2 linked regions of the Endozoicomonas gorgoniicola genome follow. The protein of the gene in region 1 interacts with the protein of each later gene in a pairwise test. Links are inferred from orthologs where the notes say so. Each region holds a gene or a part of one and is shown on either strand. Other genes may lie near its edges. The genes, in order: ligA and leuS.

Region 1 (9,707 bases):
TGGAAGGGTTTTCACATCTGTGGGTACACTTCATTTTTCATGAAACCATGGATGAAGGCTGGCGCCCAACCATTCGTCCACCACGACTGGGCGGTAAGCAGCGCATGGGGGTTTTCGCCACTCGTTCGACGCATCGCCCAAACCCTGCGGGTCTTTCGGTGGTTCGCTTAAAAGGCATTCAGTCTGGCAATGGCAGGCTGATTCTTAAACTCGCAGAAGCCGATCTGCTGGACGGCACGCCGGTCATTGATATAAAGCCCTATCTTCCTTATGCAGACGCCCTGCCTGAAGCCAGGGGTGGTTTTGCGCCACTGCCAGCGGTGATGGCAGAAGTAGAGTTCACCGAAGACGCCATGGCCAAATGCCTGAACTATGAACAGAAAACCGGTCGACGGCTGGTTCTGCTTATTCAGCAGGTTCTTGGTCAGGACCCTCGTCCGGCTTATCTGCGTGAAACCACCGGGCGACGACATGGCTCGGCACTATGGGATGTGAATGTGGTCTGGGAATCCAGAGGTGACCACTTTCTGGTCACCGACCTGGAAGCTTATACAACCCATCCGTAGCTGCTCTGCTGCTACCGGCAACATAGTGATCAATGACCAGTCTCTGGTCAGCCTGAACCAGCATCCTGATGGGGGCTCGGGGGGCAGAAGCATCCGTCATCATATCGGCAATCGTTTTTGTTAATAAGACTGAGGCTGGTCCACCATAGTTCAAAGAGACATGAAGAAAAACACCTTTGGTTGCAGAGTTGCTGGCAGAAAGGGCTGCACCTTTTACCTGACCGGGTAATGATAAAACCCTTCCCAGCAGGTTTGTCGCAGATGCAAATCCCGGGATATAAGCCTTGCCGTAGGGGATAAAGTAGTTGATAACCGGACTCACGTAAGGGGAGGCTATAGCGGCTACTTCTATTCCAACCAGCACCCCCGTGGTCAGGCTGATACTGTCAATTTTTTCCTGAAACCATTCTTCTAATTCCTGCATCCGCTGACTACTGGACAACACATAACCCGTCGCTGAAGAACTCGTCTGCTTCAGGTATTCATCAAAAAAAACCTTTGTAACCGCATCAGGGTCACTCATCAGTGCCATAGATACAGAAACCAGACCATCCTGTAGCAAAGGCAGAATTTCAGAATCACGCCAGAAATAGTGATCATTGATATTTCTTATAAAGCTTCGGATTCTTCCTGCAGAAGTAATGGTAATTTTTGCCAGCATGCCAAGGTCGTCACCCTTGCCTGCCAGTGCGTAAGCACTACCCAATGCACCAAAACCGCCCCAGGCATCGGTGACTAGTTTGCTGCCAGGCTGACGAACAGTGCCATTCGCAGGCGACAGCGCCTCCCCTATTGGCTGAAAAGCAGTCAGCCCAATGCAGTCAACGATGTTTCCTGACAGCGATGAGAGCCAGAATGTGGCATAGCGCCCTGCCAGAGAAAGGTCAGCCATTGGTGTTAATAATTTTTGTATGAATGGATAACCAGTTGCCTGCACGGCGGCGGCCTGACAGGTTGACAGGGTCGGTGAAAGACCGAGATTCGCGAAAAACTGCTTAATGTCACGTCCTGCCTTCAGCTGCACCGGTAACAAGCCGTAACCGTGGGCATATGCGAACGCGCCTCCATCCTTAAAGTTATTTAACCGATCCCCTGTTGCCTTATCGATACCCCAGGAAAAAGCCACTCCCATCAAATGATAACCCAGTGTTTCAAGTGGGGACTGAACCCTGACATAAGGAGAGCGCCCGGGCTTATGCAGGACGGTCAGGCAGATCAGTTGGCCTTCATTACCTGGCGAGCGAATAACACGTTTTCTGGTCAGAGGGGTTTCCAGCCTTTCACTGTCAAATTCAGTTTGCCGCTCAAGGTTAATGAAAGGCAGATCCAGATACAGACCGTGATGGGTGTAATCAAACCCCTCCTCCGTGGCTGTGCTGCCAGGGCGGATCGGGTTGTATTCCAGGCTGTCCCAGTCAGCGTTCTTTAATTGCGGAGGAGCAACCAGATAAACGGTTGCAGTGGCATCAGGACCGACCAGAACACAGTTAGTCCCATCATCTTTAATCGTGCCGTCAGGCTGAATCTCAATAACAGGGTGCTGTTCATCAAGAGCTGCCGGCCAGGTGGCATTGAATGGTTCGACGCTCGACTCTGCACTACCGGGAAATAAAAAACCCGCTAGCAGGCTACCCAATAACAAAGAAAAGAACTGTCGCATATTATCTACAGGCTCTAGAAAATGAACGCTAAGAATAGACAGTTATCTTAAAGAACGCAGACAGTTACCAATTTATTTTTTAAGCACAATGTGAACTGACAGGAAGTATTCTGAATTCGCCCTGATATTTATTTCGGAACAAAAGTGCTATTTTATCCCTTCGAATAATGTTTGTTGGCAGAACGCTGAATGATCATACCTTATAAGGACATTGAACCCGATACACTCAACAACCTGATTGAAGAATTTGTCACCCGCGATGGCACCGACAATGGCTACGACCAGCCTCTGGAACAAAAAATAGAAAGTGTCCTGAAACAGCTACAGCAAGGGGAAGTCGTGGTTGTTTTTGACCCGAACCTGGCCAGCGTTAATATTGTGCCGAGAAATATGGTAGCCGCGATGGATGGTAGCCATTAAGGAAGCATATATTGCTGTTGGCTGTTGGCTGTTGGCTAAAAGCCAACAGCCAACTCCTCAAAGCGGAAACTGTGTCAACTCCACACCATTCAACATCAGCAACCCATCTTCCAGAGCCATTTTCAGGGTTCTGCTTTCCTGCCAGACCGCTTTAGCCTGCTGCATGCTGTTCAGGCATTGCATCTGCTCACCGGAATCCTGAAATTGCAGACAGGAAGCGGTAAGGAAGTCACCACTGTTCACCATGGTCTGACACATGGAAGTGTAAAGTACCGCTTCCGCTGGCTTCCCGCCCTGCTCCTGAACCATTTGCTGAGGAATATATTCACAGCCCCAGTCCAGCAGCTCATCGGACAAATGAACAGAAGCAGACACAGCCAGCGACTGCATCGCTGCATGAGTCATCAGGCTTTCTTCTATCGGTGTCTGAGGTGGGTTATCCAGAAACTGTTCTACAAATGCTTTAGTTTTGTCTGTACCTGTCAGATCAAAGGCAAAAGAAAAATGTCCTTTGCTGGTCTGTACCGAGACTTCATCAACCGCAATACGTGGCTGAGTACTGATTAAATCCCGTAACCACAGACCAGCATCGTCAACCGACATGACCTGTTCAGCATCACCGCGCCCCAGCAGTTCAGGGATACGTTCAAGCAGATTCCTGTCAAGATTTTCCACGCTGGAACTGATGCTTAACCCTTCAATCAGATTATCCAGCCCCTGGTCGGACAATAGCGGAACAGTCACTGAGCCAGTACTCATGACCATATGACTGCTCAGCTGGTCATTAGCCGTTGTCTGCTCACCTTCAGCCTGAAAGTTATCCACAACCAGCAATACATCGGAAGAAACGGAAGGCACAGAGTAAGAGACTTCCGGAGCCGTCATGGACCAGCTCTGTTCATGGGTACTGAATTCCACCACCGGAGAATTCATGGCCATGCGAAACAGGGGCTCACTGTTTTCATGCACCGTCCAGACCAGAGGTTCCATATCCACAGCAACGGTTCCGGAGCCCTGGCTGGTCAGCTGCCCCTCTGCTGGGTCAACCTGTAAAGTCAGCACCGATTCCGGATCCAGAGGCCATTCAATACCTTCTGTGGTCAGTCTGGCGGATACGGAACCGTTCAGATTCATAGAACCACTGATGGTTCCGGGCATGGTAAAACGAACACCCTGCTCATACGTGTAATAGTTAACGTCCAGATCACCGGAGATCATGCCCGGCACAGAAAACAGAGAGCCATGATTCAGAGTACCGGTCAGTTCCAGCGCCTGACCGTTAATCTTGCGCAAGCCCGTTCCCTGAAGTGTCAGTTCCAGATCCGTACTGCCATAACCCCGACTGATGGACAGGTTTTCAACACGATAGTCGTGCTGCTCTGCCAGATTGACCAGATCATTCTTCAAACGGCTTTCAAGAATAAAACCGTTCAGGGCTGGCATACCCAGTACCGCCAGGCCTGCCAGTCCGGCCATACCGGATATCCATAATTTTTTTGTATTCGTCATTGATTACTTCTTACTTATAGTTTGCAGCGACGCAGTTGCTCGCCATAATTACTGGCCCGACTCTTTACACGTCGTGCCGTATTCATCAGCCATGGCTTACTCTTGTGAGTACCACGGCGATACCCCCCCATACCTTCGTGATAGTTGAGATACAACTGATCAGCCCGCCACAGGGATACCCCATTCACACGACGGGCTTTATTGGTGTACCAGCCAATAAAATCAATTGCGTCAGCAAAGTCATCACGGCTTTTAAACCAGCCTCCGGTTTCATCCAGATATTCCTGCCAGGTACCGTCCTGCGCCTGGGCATAACCATAGGCTGAAGATTTACGCGGTAGCGGAATAAACAGGAAGTAAGGGCGAGGCGGCCGAACGTTGTGTCTGAAGCTGGATTCCTGATACATAATCGCCATCTGTACCTGCACAGGGGTTCCCCACTTCTTCTGGGATTTTTTTGCCGCCTTATACCAGCTGGGCTTTTCTCTGAAGATGCTACACAGGTTATGCCTGTCAGAAGGCGGAGCCGTACTACTGCACCCGCTTAACAGCAGGCTGATCAACAGGATCAGCCCCCCCAGTTTCTTAGTGTGGCTATTTTTAGAAAAGCTTTTTCTTAAGAACAAGGCCGATATTTGTATCATTCAACGCCCCAGTCCGCTTTCAGTGCTATGAAATCGTCTTCGGAAATCACTTTAACCCCAAGATTCTGTGCTTTGGTTAACTTCGATCCTGCTTTTTCTCCGGCCAGCAATACGGTGGTTTTTGCTGAAACAGACCCGGATACCTTAGCGCCCAGTTGTTGCAGAATCTCTTTTCCCTGATCTCTGGTCATAGAATGCAGGGAGCCGGTCAATACCCAGGTTTCTCCGGCCAGTGGTTGTGCTACGTCTTCAGCCGGTGCTTCAATAGCGGCCCATGTAACCCCCTGCTCCAGCAGTTCTGCAATCACGTCCTTATTATGAGGCTGACGGAAAAATTTCTCGATATGCGACGCCACAACAGGACCCACATCATCAACAGTTTGCAGATCATCAACACAGGCTGAACGAATGGCTTCCAGTTCTTTATAGTGGCTGACCAGACTGCGTGCCGTCGCCTCTCCCACTTCCCGAATACCCAGAGAATAAATAAAACGGGCAAGGGTTGTCGTACGACTGCGATCCAGGGCATTAATCAGGTTGGTGGCTGACTTTTTACCCATTCGCTCCAGGCCGGAAACCTGTTCTACCGTCAGTTTGTAGAGGTCGGCAACGGTATTAATCAGGCCTTTTGCCACCAGCTGGTCCACCAGTTTATCGCCCAGCCCTTCAATATCCAGCGCCTTGCGGGACGCATAATGCTTAATGGCTTCCTTACGCTGCGCGGAACAGAACAAACCACCGGAACAACGTGCCGATGCTTCACCTTCATCCTGCTCGATTTCAGAATCACACACCGGACAGGTGTCCGGCATAACAACATCTCGCAGCTGATCGTCTGAAGGCCGGCGGGAATGAACAACACCCACCACTTTAGGGATAACATCACCCGCCCGATGCACAATGACCGTATCACCTATTTTCAGATCGAGGCGGATAATTTCATCCATATTGTGCAACGTGGCATTACTGACCGTAACGCCCCCCACAAACACAGGCTCCAGTCTGGCGACAGGCGTTACCGCACCAGTTCGCCCCACCTGAAACTCAACGTCTTTCAGCAGGGTCATCTCTTCCTGCGCTGGAAACTTGCGGGCAATCGCCCAGCGTGGTGCGCGAGCCACAAAACCCAGCTGTTCCTGCAAAGCCAGGTCATTTACCTTGTAGACAATGCCGTCTATTTCATAAGGTAAACTCTGTCGTTTTTCTGCCAGCTGTCCGTAGTAATCTTCACAGGCTTTAATACCGGTGACGACCTGCATTTCAGGGTTAATGCGCAGCCCCCACTGACTGAACTGTTCCAGAATGTCAGCGTGTTTATCAGGCAGGCTACCCCCTTCGACAATACCGGCACTGTAACAGTACATATCCAGAGGACGACGTGCCGTCACTCTGGAATCCAGCTGCCGCAAACTGCCCGCAGCCGCATTACGGGGATTGACAAAGACCTTTTCTTCTCTGGCACGGGCGCGGGCATTCATCGTTTCAAAACCGGCTTTGGGCATGAAGATTTCACCGCGCACTTCCAGCCGTTCAGGCCAGCCTTTCCCCATGAGTTTAAGCGGTATGGATGAAATAGTCCGAACATTCTGGGTGATATCTTCCCCGGTGGTACCGTCACCACGGGTAGCACCACGAACCAGAATGCCATTCTCGTACAGCAAACTGACGGCAATACCATCCAGCTTGGGTTCACAGGCGTATTCGATATCAGCCGTAGCGGTCAGACGCTCTTTTACACGACGGTTAAAATCCTGCAGGTCGGCTTCATCGAAGGCATTATCCAGCGACAGCATCGGCAGTTCATGACGAACCTGACCAAACTCTTTCAGGGGGGCAGCACCGACACGCTGAGTAGGAGAATCTCCGGTGATCAATTCCGGATTGTCGGTTTCCAGTTGTTTCAGGCGTTGCAGTAACTGGTCGTAAGCGGCGTCACTGATCTGTGGATCATCCAGCACGTAATAACGATGGTTGTGGTGGTTAATCTGCTGACGCAGGTCCTGAATTTCCTGCTCAACATCTTCCTGAGAGAATAGATTTAGGTCAGTCATGGTCCGGGAGAGTATTAAAGCCCCGTCTTTTAAATAACATTTAACAACGACGGGGCTGACAAGAGAATTAGTGAGAAAGCTTGATCGCCAGCTGCTTACGTTCGTAATCACGAATGCGCTGGCGACAATGCTCCAGTGTCTGCTGGGTCATTACACTCATATTCTCATCCTTGAGTTCACCGCCAAGATCCAGTGCCAGCTGCTTTGCAGTTTCTTCCATCTGGGCAAAGGCTTTCTGCGGTGCTTCCGGTCCGGGCAGGCACAGAAACAGGCTGAGAATCGTCGTTTCTGTCGCTTCCATCTGTTCGATATCAAACGTACCCGGTTTTACACCGTTGGCAAGGCTGAACTGTATCTGTCCACTGCCGTCTTTGCTGCTGTAGCGATGGAAAATCGACCGATCACCAAAGCGCATGCCAGCCGTCAGTACACTTTGCAGCAGGCGGGTACCATCAAACAGCTCATTGTTTTTAGCCAGCACGTTAATGACGATCACTTCTTCAATAGCAGGGCGGTCAGACAGCTTTTCCTTGTCCTTTTCCACCTTCCTGACAGGTCGTTGCTTAGCCCTTGTCTCTGGAGCAGCAGGCTCAGCCATCGCTGCTACGGAGTCTGCACCATCCCGGATTTTATGCTGTAAAGGCTTAATCTCATCCATCGGTTGTGGCTGGTCATCGACAGAAGGTGCAGCAGGCTGTTCAAACCCGGTCTCCACGTTTCCTGCACGACCACTGGCTAACGGCTCGGACAGATCCAGCCCTGGTTCAATGGCTGAGCCAAAGTCCATGCTGTCAAAATCCGGTTCGATACGGTCAAAACGATTTGACCGATCTTCCCTGCGTACACGTTTTGGTGCATCAGACTCAACCGCCTCAGTTTCTGGCAGTTCATCCTGCGCACTGGTGGGACGCGCGCCGCCATTGGGCAGCTCACTGGAAAATGACTCGTCGTAGCCTTTTACTTCTTCAATTCCAAACGTCAACTCAGAGGCTCGTTTACGAGCCAGACGCATACGGCGGTATCCATCAATAATTACTCCAATAATGACGATAACTCCGATTACTATCAGCCACTCTCGTAAACTCATGTCCATGCCATCCGTCTTACCGCACTTTCCGGTTGCTCAGTGCTTACTACCTGACTCCCGAACCGGAAAAATAAGGTGTATTTCATTCAATGGTACATCAAAAATACATGAATCGGACTACCTTGAAAGCAATACACGACCATGTTGTTATACTACATTACTGCTACACCGCTACTACATTGCAGCCATAGCAGCTGCTTCTTCAATATCCACAGACACCGGCCGGGAAACTCCAGGCTCCTGCATGGTAACCCCCACCAGCTGATTAGCCGCCTGCATTGCAATCTTGTTGTGGGTGATGTAGATGAACTGTACCTTGTCACTCATCTCCGACACCATTTTTGCATAGCGGCCAACGTTAGCGTCATCCAGTGGCGCATCCACCTCGTCCAGCATACAGAACGGCGATGGATTCAACTGGAAGATGGCAAAAACCAGCGCAATGGCAGTCAGTGCCTTTTCCCCGCCGGATAACAGGTGGATAGTACTGTTCTTTTTACCGGGCGGCTGTGCCATGATCGCCACACCGGTATCCAGCAGATCTTCGCCCGTCAGTTCCAGATAAGCCCGGCCTCCGCCGAACACTCTGGGAAACAGATCCTGCAGACCTGAATTTACCTTATCAAAGGTATTCTTGAAACGTTGCCGGGTTTCCCGGTCAATCTTCCTGATTGCATTCTCTAACGTTTCCAGCGCAGATTCCAGATCTTCGTTCTGGGCGTCCAGATAGTTTTTGCGTTCAGACTGGGTTTCATACTCTTCAATCGCTGCCAGATTGATCGCCCCAAGTCGTTCAATCCGAGCCTGCAGACGTTCCAGTTCATACTCCCAGCCCTGCTCTGAAGCCTCTTCCGGCATATTAGCCAGCACCGTTTGCAGGTCAAACTGATCTTCTTTTAACTGTTCAGCCAGTGTCGTCCGGCGTACCTGCATGCCCTGCCAGTCCATACGCAGTTTTTCCAGACGGGAACGGGCAGTCTGTGCTTTCTGCTCAGCGGCCTGACGCTCTTTCTCATATTGTTGCAGATGCTGTTCAACCTTTTCCAGTTCACTGCGGGCGGTCTGCATGGCCTCTTCTTCTTCCAGCCGACGCGTCAGCAAAGCTTCCAGCTGCTCCTGTAATTCACCTTCAGGTGAGTGGGATTCATTCAGGGAAGCCTGTAACAGTTCCCTTCGCTCACGCAGTTTAGTGGACTGCTGGCTCAGCCGTTCGATGGCTGCCCGCAATGACATGACCTGACTGTTGATGCTCTGTTGTCGCAGTGCCAGCTGATGGGAACGCTCTTTATCGTGACGGGAGCGCTGTCGCACGTCTTCCAGCTTTTCACGACAACGTTCACGTTTTTCCAGCAGTTCATCTTTATGACTGCTGTCGTATTCCATAAGGTCCAGAGCTTCCTGCAATTTCAGGCGGGATTCATTCACTTGCTCCTGCTCAAGCAATTGCTGTTCCCGACAATCCGCCAGTTCCTGCTCCAGACGCCTGCGTCGCTCAGAAAACTGCTCCAACCGGACTTTGCGCCCCTGTAAGTCAGCACGCACTTCACCCTGCTGCCGGTTCAGATCAGACAACTGCTGTTGAATTTCCTTACGGAGACTTTCCAGAACATCGCCCTTCTCTCTGTGGTTTTGCAGGTCCTCGGCCAACTGTTCGAGAGTCTGCTCCAACTGTTCCAGTTTAATGGTCAGCGCTTCCAGCTCCTGCTGCCGTTCAAGCACCCCCGAGCTGTTATCGGCACTGCGATTAACCCGCAGCCAGCTGCGGGACAG
Region 2 (9,980 bases), 300 kb from region 1 along the record:
CAACAAGTCGTTTATTGTCGATAATCAGATTGCCATTATTGGTGGGCGCAATATTGGTGATGAGTATTTTGATGCCAGCGCCGTGGAGTTTGCCGATCTTGATATGGTTCAGATTGGTGCAGCTGTACCGGATATTTCTGTCGATTTTGATGAATACTGGAGCAGTAACCACAGCTATCCGGCTGAAACGATCATCAAGAATTACAACGTCTCTGATAAAAAGCGCGCCAGGCTGATGCTCAAGCTGGAAAAAGCCGTGCAGACGCCTGAGGGACAGCAGTATTTTGAGCGTTTGTACAATGCTCCGATCATCCAGAAACTGGCTGAGGACGATTTGCAGTGGTTCTGGGGACAAGCCAATGTTTATGCGGATGCACCCGATAAAATTGAACGGGTCGACATTGATAACAGTATTCATCTGACGCCCAGGCTGGAGCCGTATTTCCAGAAAGCGCAAAAAGAAGTGATTATGGTGTCGGCTTATTTTATACCCGGTAAGGAAGGCATGGCCTTTATTCGCTCGCTGGTAAAACGCGGGGTTCGGGTAACCATTGTCACCAATAGTCTGGCTTCTATCGATGTTGGCATTGTCCATGCGGGTTATCGTCAGTATCGCCCGGAGCTGCTGGATCTTGGTGTTCAACTGATTGAGATGAAACCCAGGACGAATGAAAAGAAGAACCTGATCAAAGGTTCCAGCAGTCGCGCAAGTCTGCACGCAAAGACCTATATCATCGATGGCGATATCATGTTTGTCGGATCGCTGAACCTTGATCCACGTTCCATCAGGCTAAATACTGAAAACGGTGTGATCTACCATTCACCAGAATTGGTCACTTACATGAAAGAAGAAATACTGGGTGCAGACCGAAAGCTCTCTTGGGTGCTGAGAAAAAACGGCAATACGATTGAGTGGGTGAATGGTCAGGGAGAAGTCGATGCTACAACCGACCCGGAAACGTCCTGGCTGCTGCGTACCAGTATACGGCTATTGTCTATTTTTCCCATCGAAAGCCAGTTGTAGTCTATGCTGACTCCTGAAACGAGCCCGTTTCAGGAGTTGTTCATGTCCAGCCGCACACACCCTTATCCCCGTAGTTTCAGCCATATCGGGCTGTCTGTACCTGACCTTGAAAAAGCTGTCGAATTTTACACCGAGGTGCTGGGCTGGTATCTGATTATGCCTCCCACCGACATCATGGAAGATGACAGTGCTATTGGTGTGATGTGTACTGATGTGTTTGGCAGTGGCTGGGGATCTTTTCGGATTGCCCATTTATCAACGGGTGACCGGATAGGTGTCGAGGTCTTTCAGTTCCCCAACCATGAAACACCTGAGAATAATTTTGAATACTGGAAAACCGGCGTCTTTCATTTCTGTGTTCAGGACCCGGATGTAGAAGGACTGGCAGACCGTATTGTTCGCCATGGTGGCAGGCAGAGAATGCCTGTCAGGTACTATTTCCCCGGTGAGAAACCTTATCGGATGGTCTATATGGAAGATCCTTTTGGCAATATTCTCGAAGTTTACTCGCACAGTTATGAGCTGACGTATTCTGCGGGCGCTTACGGTCAATGAAGTCAGCCCTCCTCCAGAAGGGCTTCAGGTCTTATTTCACCGTGAGTACTTTTTTATTCGCAAAGGGCTGTTCATGCTGCCTGTAATGCAGCTTTGTGCTGCACTTTCTTGAGCTTTGGCAGCTCCCTTGCAAACACAGTCAGTGTCAGAATACAGGCCAGGACATCGGATACCGGAAAGGCCAGCCAGACGCCTTTCAGCTCAAACACCTGTGGCAACAGGTAGAGCATCGGAATCAAAATTAAGACCTGTCGGCTTAGCGTCAAAATAAATGCAGCAACAGGCTTGCCTATCGCCTGAAAATAGCCAGCAGCAATGTTCTGGGCTGCCGCCAGTGGCATCAGGACAGTGATCGTTTTCAGCCCCTGAACCCCCAGCTCCAGAACGGTTTCATCACTGGTAAACAGCTGAATCAGCGTTTCCGGAAAACTCCATGCCAGAACTGCCAGAGCCCCGGAGACAATGGTTCCGAACAGAATGGATTTATAGACGACTGCGAGAACCCGGTCATACTGTCTGGCGCCATAGTTGTAACCTGCGATAGGCAGAAAGCCCTGTGTCATACCAATAATCGGAACAAACAGCAGGGAGATGATTCTGTGCAGTATGCCATAAACCGCAACCGCTATAGGCCCTCCGTATAAATACAGACTCTGGTTAAGCAGTATTACCATGACACTGGCTGCACCTTGTCGTCCAATGGTAGATGCTCCAAGAGACAGGGTTTCACGAATAATGGCTTTGTCCCATCGGAAATACTGTCGTTTGATTTTAAGCTGACTGCCCCCACGCAGATAAAACGACAACAGGTAAACCAGTCCGGCAATCTGGGACAGAACGGTAGCGATAGCCGCACCCTTCAGCCCCATATCCATAAAGATAACAAAGACGATATCCAGTATCAGATTGATAGCCGACGACAGGCACATGCCAATAACAGAATATTTGGTCAGGCCTTCAGCACGCAGTGTATTGTTCATACACATCCAGCAGCCCAGGATGGGAATCCCCATAAGAATGATGGTGTAATATTCCATGGCATAGGGAAGTATCTCCCCGCGCCCACCAAACACAGAGAGAATTTCAGTCGCATAAATACCGCTAAGCACAGAAACCGTCGTACAGATCAGTGCTGCCAGTGAGAGTGCATTACCAAAAGCCAGTCGTGCGGTTTCAAGATCCTTTGCCCCAAGGCTGCGTGAGATAATGGATGAACTACCGACGCCGATGCCCATGCCAAGAGTCGGAATCAGCATGCTGACAGGCAATACGACAGACATTCCTGCAATAGCCATGGCACCGGCATACTGACCGACGATAATAGTATCGATGATGTTATACATCATCAGAACCAGAATGCCTGAGCATGCTGGCAGTGTCATATTCATGAGTAATTTGCCGATGGGGGCATTACCCAGCCGATTTAGTTGGCTCATAAAGATAGGGTCGGCAGGCGTCTGCCCTGTTAGTGACAGACGCCTGAACCTTTTTCGTTCAATTAAGTAGTACAGAAGTACATATCATAAAGTGAAACGGCAATGTATTGAGCTACGGGAAGATCGGGGAAAGTGCGTAGGTATCTGGTAACTGAATCCCCGCCTTCGCGGGGATGGCGATTAGAAGTTATATACCTCTGGGGGTGAGGGATAGCAGTGTTTTCTGTGCCAGTTTCAGCTCTTCGTTCCAGAACTCTTTTTTATGCAGCTGGTCTATTTTGTGGAACAGGGCTTCTGTCAGCTGCTGAGTCATCTGTGTCTGAAAACGGGGGTGATGTATCACCTGCGAAATGCAGTTGCTGTAAAGGGAATAGGTGTCTTCGGGGTTGTCTTCGGGCAGGTTTATGGCCTTTTCCAGGGATTTGAATGCATCAGAATACTGACCCTGTTGCATGGCTTCTAACGCCTGTTCCCTGAACCAGGCTGCTCCAACCGGTACACCAAACTGGGCAAGATCCCTTGACCAGATGCCCTGTTCACACAGTTGCTCTAACTGATCCAGAATGATTTTGGGAGAAGTACCCTGCTTTTTCTCATCATCCATAAAGCCCAGCCATGCCTCGATTTCCAGATCACCCATCCCTTCTGTGAAATCATGGGGAACCCCTTTACGGTGCTTTTTAGACAGTTCGAGGGTATCAATGGCCGCTTTGTAATGCTCGTTCCGCACCTGGATGAAAATAGCAACAAACAGTGCCTTGCCTTTTATGCCTTTGATTTTGGCATCCTCGTGGGAGAGCCCCCATTCCAGCAGCCCCGGTTCCATATCCGCCGCTCCTTTATGGATATGACCCAGTGCCCGGATGATCTGTTCGGGAGTGTATTCATGTTCAAGCATGAAGCTGAAAACAGAGTAAAGCTGCTTGGGGTGATTGTTTTCAATCGCCTGCTTCAGAAAACTATCCACCTGGTTTTTGGTCGCTTTTTCGCTAATAGCGGGAAAGTCGTCATGGCAGGTAGGCTTTCTTTCCAGCACCGGCTTGTCGATGATCGAAACCGGCTCAATGGGCAGCCCTGTTTCAAGATCGTGTCCCAGGGCGTTAGCTGCTTCTTCCAGCTTCATTGCATGCAGATTACTGGCCGTGGGCTTCATAGATCTCTTCCTGTGCTGATTTAATGTGAGTTAAAGGCTTATTTCTTGTATTTCGGACTTTCCGGCCATTGATTAAGGCAATTGCTGACTTTTTTACCGGCAGATGATGGTTTTCATGGGTTACCGTAAAAGAGTCGGCTTTTTGTCATGAGGCAATAGTTTCAGAAGATTGAAGGTAAGTTTTTTCCTCCGGCAACCGATGATGTATAAACCTGTAGCGAATAAGTAGGGTGAGCACCTTGGATGACTATCAGTCAATTCTTAACGGTAAAGAGATTCTGGTGGCAGAAGACAACCCTGCTAATCAGATGGTAATGAAAAAGCTGTTAAAGAAAGTCGGTATCGTGGCGGAGTTTGCTGAAAACGGGCAAATCGCTCTGGACAGTTACCAGCAAAACCATGAACGCTGGCAACTGGTGTTGATGGATTGTGAAATGCCGGTGCTGGACGGTTACGATGCGACTGCTGCCATCAGGCAGTTCGAAGAAGAAGCGGGTTTAGATCGGAAGTTGATTATCGGGCTCAGCGCCCATGCCATTCATGAGTTAAAAAAGAAAGCCCTGGAACGAGGCATGGACGACTACCTTACCAAGCCGATTGACCGGGATTTGCTTTACCAGACGCTGGTTGGCTATCTCTCGTAAAAAAAGACCGGCGCAATACCGGTCTTTCTTCAGAATCATCTATCGATGATCAGCGAGCAGCTCAGTTGGCAGCTCAGTTGGCAACAATATTCACCAGCTTGCCCGGCACTACAATCACCTTACGAATGGTCTTGCCATCGGTAAATTTGGTGACGTTTTCCTGCTCAAGAGCCAGTTTTTCAACTTCGTCCTTAGCCATGTCCGCAGGCACTTCCAGCTTGGCGCGAACCTTGCCATTGACCTGAATCACCATCGTGATGGCGTCTTTCTTCAGGGCCGATTCATCCACCACTGGCCAGCTGGCTCCAATGACAGCTTCCGTATGACCCAGTGACTGCCAGATGCTGTGCATGGCGTGTGGTGCAATCGGAGCCAGCATCAGGGTGGTGGCTTCCAGTGCTTCACGCATAACGGCACGACCTTGCTCGCTGTTGTCCCTGAACTTGCTCAGGGCGTTGTTCAGTTCCATGATGGCAGCGATGGCGGTGTTGAAGGTCAGACGACGGGCGCAGTCGTCAGATACCTTCTTAATGGTTTCGTGAGTCTTACGACGCAGGTCTTTTTGTTCCTTGCTCAGGACATTCAGATCCAGAGCAACGGTGTCAACACCTGCAACATGGTCTGCCACCTGTTTCCAGAAACGACGCAGGAAGCGGTGAGCGCCTTCAACGGCACTTTCAGACCACTCCAGAGTCTGCTCGGGAGGCGCAGCAAACATGGTGTACAGACGAATGGTGTCGGCACCGTACTGGTTGATCATCTCCTGCGGATCAATACCGTTGTTCTTGGACTTGGACATCTTACTCATGCCCGCGTGTTCAACGGTTTCGCCCGTCTCGTTCAGCGTCGCTTTTACCAGACGACCTTTGTCGTCGAACTCCATGTCAACGTCGGTGGGCGCGATCCACTGTTTAACGCCTTTTTCGTCCAGCTTGTAGAACGTGTCCGCCAGAACCATACCCTGACACAGCAGGCGCTTGAACGGCTCGTCGCTATCCACCAGACCGGCATCACGCAGCAGCTTGTGGAAGAAGCGGGAGTACAGCAGGTGCATCACTGCATGCTCAATACCACCGATGTACTGGTCAACCGGCAGCCAGTAGTTGGCAGCAGCCGGGTCCAGCATCTGGTCATCGGACTGTGGAGAACAGTAACGGGCGTAGTACCAGCTGGACTCCATAAAGGTATCGAAGGTATCGGTTTCCAGTGTTGCCGCTGCACCGTTATGAGTGGTTTTTGCCCACTCAGGATCAGCCTTGATCGGGGACTGAACGCCATTCATTTCCACATCTTCCGGCAGGCGTACCGGCAATTCTTCCAGAGGAACAGGAATTTCAGTTCCGTCTTCCAGATATTTCATCGGGATAGGCGCGCCCCAGTAGCGCTGGCGGCTCACACCCCAGTCACGCAGACGATAGTTCACCTGCTTTTCGCCTTTGCCCTCGGCAACCAGTTTGTCGCAGATTGCATTGAAGGCTGCTTCAAAGTGCATACCATCGAATTCGCCGGAGTTCACCAGCTTACCTTTTTCGGTGTAAGCGGCTTTGGTCAGGTCGCACTCTGCATCAGCGTTCAGAGGTTCGATAACCTGTTCAATGGGCAGACCAAAGCGTTGGGCAAACTCATAGTCGCGCTGGTCATGACCCGGAACTGACATCACCGCGCCAGTGCCGTAATCCATCAGTACGAAGTTTGCTGCCCAGACCGGTACTTCACGGCCTGTGATCGGGTGAATAGCACGCAGGCCGGTATCAACACCCATTTTTTCCATGGTCGCCATTTCGGCTTCAGTGACACCGTTGCTCTTGCACTCATCAATGAATGCAGCCAGTTTTTCATTGCTGGCAGCTGCGGCTTTGGTCAGTGGGTGCTCTGCGGCAAGAGCCACGTAAGTAATACCCATCACGGTGTCCGGACGGGTGGTATAAATCTGGAAGTCTTCCGGCGCACCAGCTATCGGGTTAGCAAGTTTGAAGGTCATCTGCACACCTTCAGAACGGCCAATCCAGTTACGCTGCATCGCCTTGACCTGTTCCGGCCACTCTTCCAGCTTGTCCAGGTCAGCCAGCAGTTCGTCGGCGTAGTCTGTGATTTTGATAAACCACTGTGGCAGCTCTTTGCGCTCTACCAGAGTGTCACAGCGCCAGCAGCGTCCGTCTTCAACCTGTTCATTAGCCAGTACCGTCGCGTCGTTCGGACACCAGTTAACGTTGGACATTTTCTTGTACACCAAACCTTTTTCATACAGTTTGGTGAAGAACCACTGTTCCCACTTGTAGTAATCCGGCTGACAGGTTGCCAGTTCGCGGTCCCAGTCGTAACCAAAGCCCAGACGCTTCAGCTGGCCTTTCATGTACTCAATATTTTCGTAAGTCCACGGGGCGGGGGCGGTCTTGTTTTTAATGGCTGCGTTTTCCGCAGGCAGACCGAAGGCATCCCAACCCATTGGTTGCATGACATTTTTGCCCTGCATGCGTTGATAGCGGGAAATCACGTCACCAATGGTGTAGTTGCGAACGTGACCCATGTGTAGTCGACCACTGGGGTATGGGAACATGGAAAGGCAGTAGTATTTCTCCTTTCCTTCGTCCTCGGTCACAGCAAAGCTGTTGTTTTTTTCCCAGTAAGACTGGGCATCAGTTTCGATCTGATGCGGGTGGTAATGCTCTTCCATCATAGCTCTAATAAATAGCTCTATCGAGAATCAGGTATTGGGTTTAAACGGCCAAGGATACCTCAGTGAAACCGCTTGGGATAGCATTCTTTACAGCTCTTCCCTGCCAGCAAATGACTCTTTCTCATAGGGTGCATAGGAGTGGTAGGCATCATGCTTAATCTGAATACCTGGTATTTCCAGCTTGTTTGGAGTTGGCGGCTCAGGAAGACGGCCTAAGGGGTAATGGCAGGTGTTGGGAACAGCGTACTCTTTTTGAACTGCTGAAAGCCTGCCTATAGCGCATTTGAATTCGTCAGAGGTGTGCGGCATAGGGTTATGCTCTCTGGCTTCGTTTGGAATATTTATCCACTCGCTGCCAGGTATCCCCCCGGCAAGAGACAGTTTCATAATACTGGTTGATTTTCGAGTCTTGCTGGAGAGTGATTTTTGTTCAAAAGCTATTGCTAAGTTAAAGTTACCCTGTTCATCCTTGTAGATATCAAACCCGGTCATCGGCTTGGTCTTGTCAATATTTATCCGCTCTTCACCTATTGACAGAAATCTACTAGAAACGATGACTCCCTGATTAAAGTTAACAAGCTTCCTTCTATCAATATCAATGATAAAGAGATAGCCTTTTTGCATAACGAATAGCCAGTTTTTCCCAAAAGCACGATTAAATTCAGTGTGGAAAGCTAAGTAGGCAGGAGATCGTTGCCATGGTTTTATTGTAATGGGAAATAGGAGTTTATAATGAAATTGAAAATCTTCAGCATTAAACCAGATCAACGAACGTGTGGGAAGCTTGACAGACTCAATGGATTTGGATTGACCACTTCTGCCAATGTATATACGACCATTAGAGCAGGCGAAAGCAAACTCACCGTTGCCCAGGTCTTGAAAAATTTTAGGCCTGGGGTGGCCTGATTTATCAGGCTTTTCTATTGGACAGTCAGCAAGAGTGCCACTAAAGGCACTTGTCCATGAACCGTATGAGTATTCAATGACAACGGCATTCCCATTATCGCCTACTGTGGCCAGCTGGTGAACGAGGCGTGCTTTAACGTTTGTTGAGGCACTCAGGATAACGGTAGAAAAAAATAGTGTTTTAAATAACCATTCCATAAAGCAAACCCTTGAGTTTATGAATTAGCCAGCACAGTTTGCAGTACTGAAGCTCACAGCAGGATAGCTCAATTGGTTCATTAGCAACTTTCTTGTAATAAGTTTTTCAGGATGCCTCCGTGAAACCACCCGGGGCAGCTTTCTTTACAGCTCTTGCCAGCCAAAAGCATTTTCGTTTGTGCGCATGCGAACGCTGTAATCGGTATTGTCAGGTGATCTTTCAAAGGTGATATGGGAGTGGTAATGATCCAGCTGAGGCTGATCGCCCGTTAAGCCTTTTAGCTCTCTGGGGGCAGGAGGCTTGTTTAGTTTATGAGGCCAGTGGCAACTCTTGGGAAGATCTTCTCCCAGAATGCCGGATCGCCAGTCGGCTATATCACAATTGAATTTGTCAGAGCCGTAATTAGAGGGAGCATGGTAATGTGCCGGGGGATTACCTGGCTGATTTTGCCATTGTTGCCCGGGAGTGCCGTCGGGTAGGGGCAGGCGTTGAATAAGAAGCTTAGGTTTTTTTGTTTTTTCACTGGGTAATTCCATTGCCCCCAGCAAATGAAATGTGTCTTGTTTGTCCTTATAAATATCAAACCCCGCCATTGGCAGGGTATAATCGATGTTGTGTCGATCATTGCCCATTCGCAGGTAACTATAGCCATAAAAGCCCAAATATATAGGCCAGCTTGGTATTGAAACGAGTTGTTTTGTATTGATATCAATAATAAACAGGTTGCCTTTCTGGGCAGCAAACAGCCAGTTTTTTCCAAAGGTATCGTTAAACTCTTTGTTGAACACTATCAATACGGGTGACGTTTTCGATTCAAGAAAAATCCCAATCTTCTCATTTTTATAAAAAGATGCTGTGTCATACCAGAACATGTAACTTGTGGGAAGCTGGACAGAATCAGCGGGCTTGCCATTTTCGGCAATAAACACATAACCATTAGAACAGCCAAAAGCAAACTGATTTTTGTCCAAAGGTTGGTGAGAGGCATTTGGAAAAAAATCATTTAAATTACCATTTGCTTCTGCCCTGCAGCCCTCGAGAGTGTTTTCAAACACGACCTGCCAGTTTTCAGCACCAGAATTTTCTATGACAACCGCTGTTCCTGCTGAATCTATGCCAGCTAGCTGATAGACGACTTCGGCATGAGTGTTGGTTGAAGCAATCGTGAAGAATGGCGTTAAGAGCAGTGCGTAAAATAACTTGTTCATTGAACTGAACTTGTGGATCTGAGCATTTTTCCAAATCCGATTGTGAATACGAACAATGAAGAAATATAGTTCAATTTATATTGGCGGGTGACTTTTTCGATGGCAGTTAAGTGTGCAGGTATTGCAGGTAGGTGTGCAGGTATTGCAGGTAGGTGTGCAGGTATTGCAGCGGGAGTAA

The links.
Region 2: the proteins of ligA (region 1) and leuS interact in binary tests that used the Escherichia coli proteins (3 or more experiments, as listed by UniProt). The link is inferred for Endozoicomonas gorgoniicola from one-to-one orthologs.

Annotation. Positions count from the first base shown.
Region 1 is NZ_JAPFCC010000001.1:3,542,138-3,551,844, forward strand. Bases 4,324-7,216 are described here. They hold ligA (NAD-dependent DNA ligase LigA), read right to left. Parts: upstream 6,851-7,216; coding sequence 4,796-6,850; downstream 4,324-4,795. Other genes in these bases: NX722_RS16305 (transglycosylase SLT domain-containing protein), read right to left, coding at 4,324-4,799; zipA (cell division protein ZipA), read right to left, coding at 6,918-7,216. Also shown: tsaA (tRNA (N6-threonylcarbamoyladenosine(37)-N6)-methyltransferase TrmO), read left to right, coding at 1-566; NX722_RS16290 (hypothetical protein), read right to left, coding at 532-2,226; NX722_RS16295 (YheU family protein), read left to right, coding at 2,416-2,646; NX722_RS16300 (YdgA family protein), read right to left, coding at 2,704-4,155; more of NX722_RS16305, read right to left, coding at 4,170-4,323; more of zipA, read right to left, coding at 7,217-7,937; chromosome segregation protein SMC, read right to left, coding at 8,112-9,707. UniProt on the Escherichia coli protein: DNA ligase that catalyzes the formation of phosphodiester linkages between 5'-phosphoryl and 3'-hydroxyl groups in double-stranded DNA using NAD as a coenzyme and as the energy source for the reaction.
Region 2 is NZ_JAPFCC010000001.1:3,846,005-3,855,984, reverse strand. What follows is about bases 4,686-7,851. They hold leuS (leucine--tRNA ligase), read right to left. Parts: upstream 7,487-7,851; coding sequence 4,886-7,486; downstream 4,686-4,885. Other genes in these bases: NX722_RS17520 (hypothetical protein), read right to left, coding at 7,577-7,851; NX722_RS17530 (response regulator), read left to right, coding at 4,686-4,812. Outside these bases: NX722_RS17550 (phospholipase D family protein), read left to right, coding at 1-1,024; NX722_RS17545 (lactoylglutathione lyase family protein), read left to right, coding at 1,067-1,579; NX722_RS17540 (MATE family efflux transporter), read right to left, coding at 1,651-3,015; NX722_RS17535 (hypothetical protein), read right to left, coding at 3,203-4,168; more of NX722_RS17530, read left to right, coding at 4,408-4,685; more of NX722_RS17520, read right to left, coding at 7,852-8,593; NX722_RS17515 (hypothetical protein), read right to left, coding at 8,738-9,802.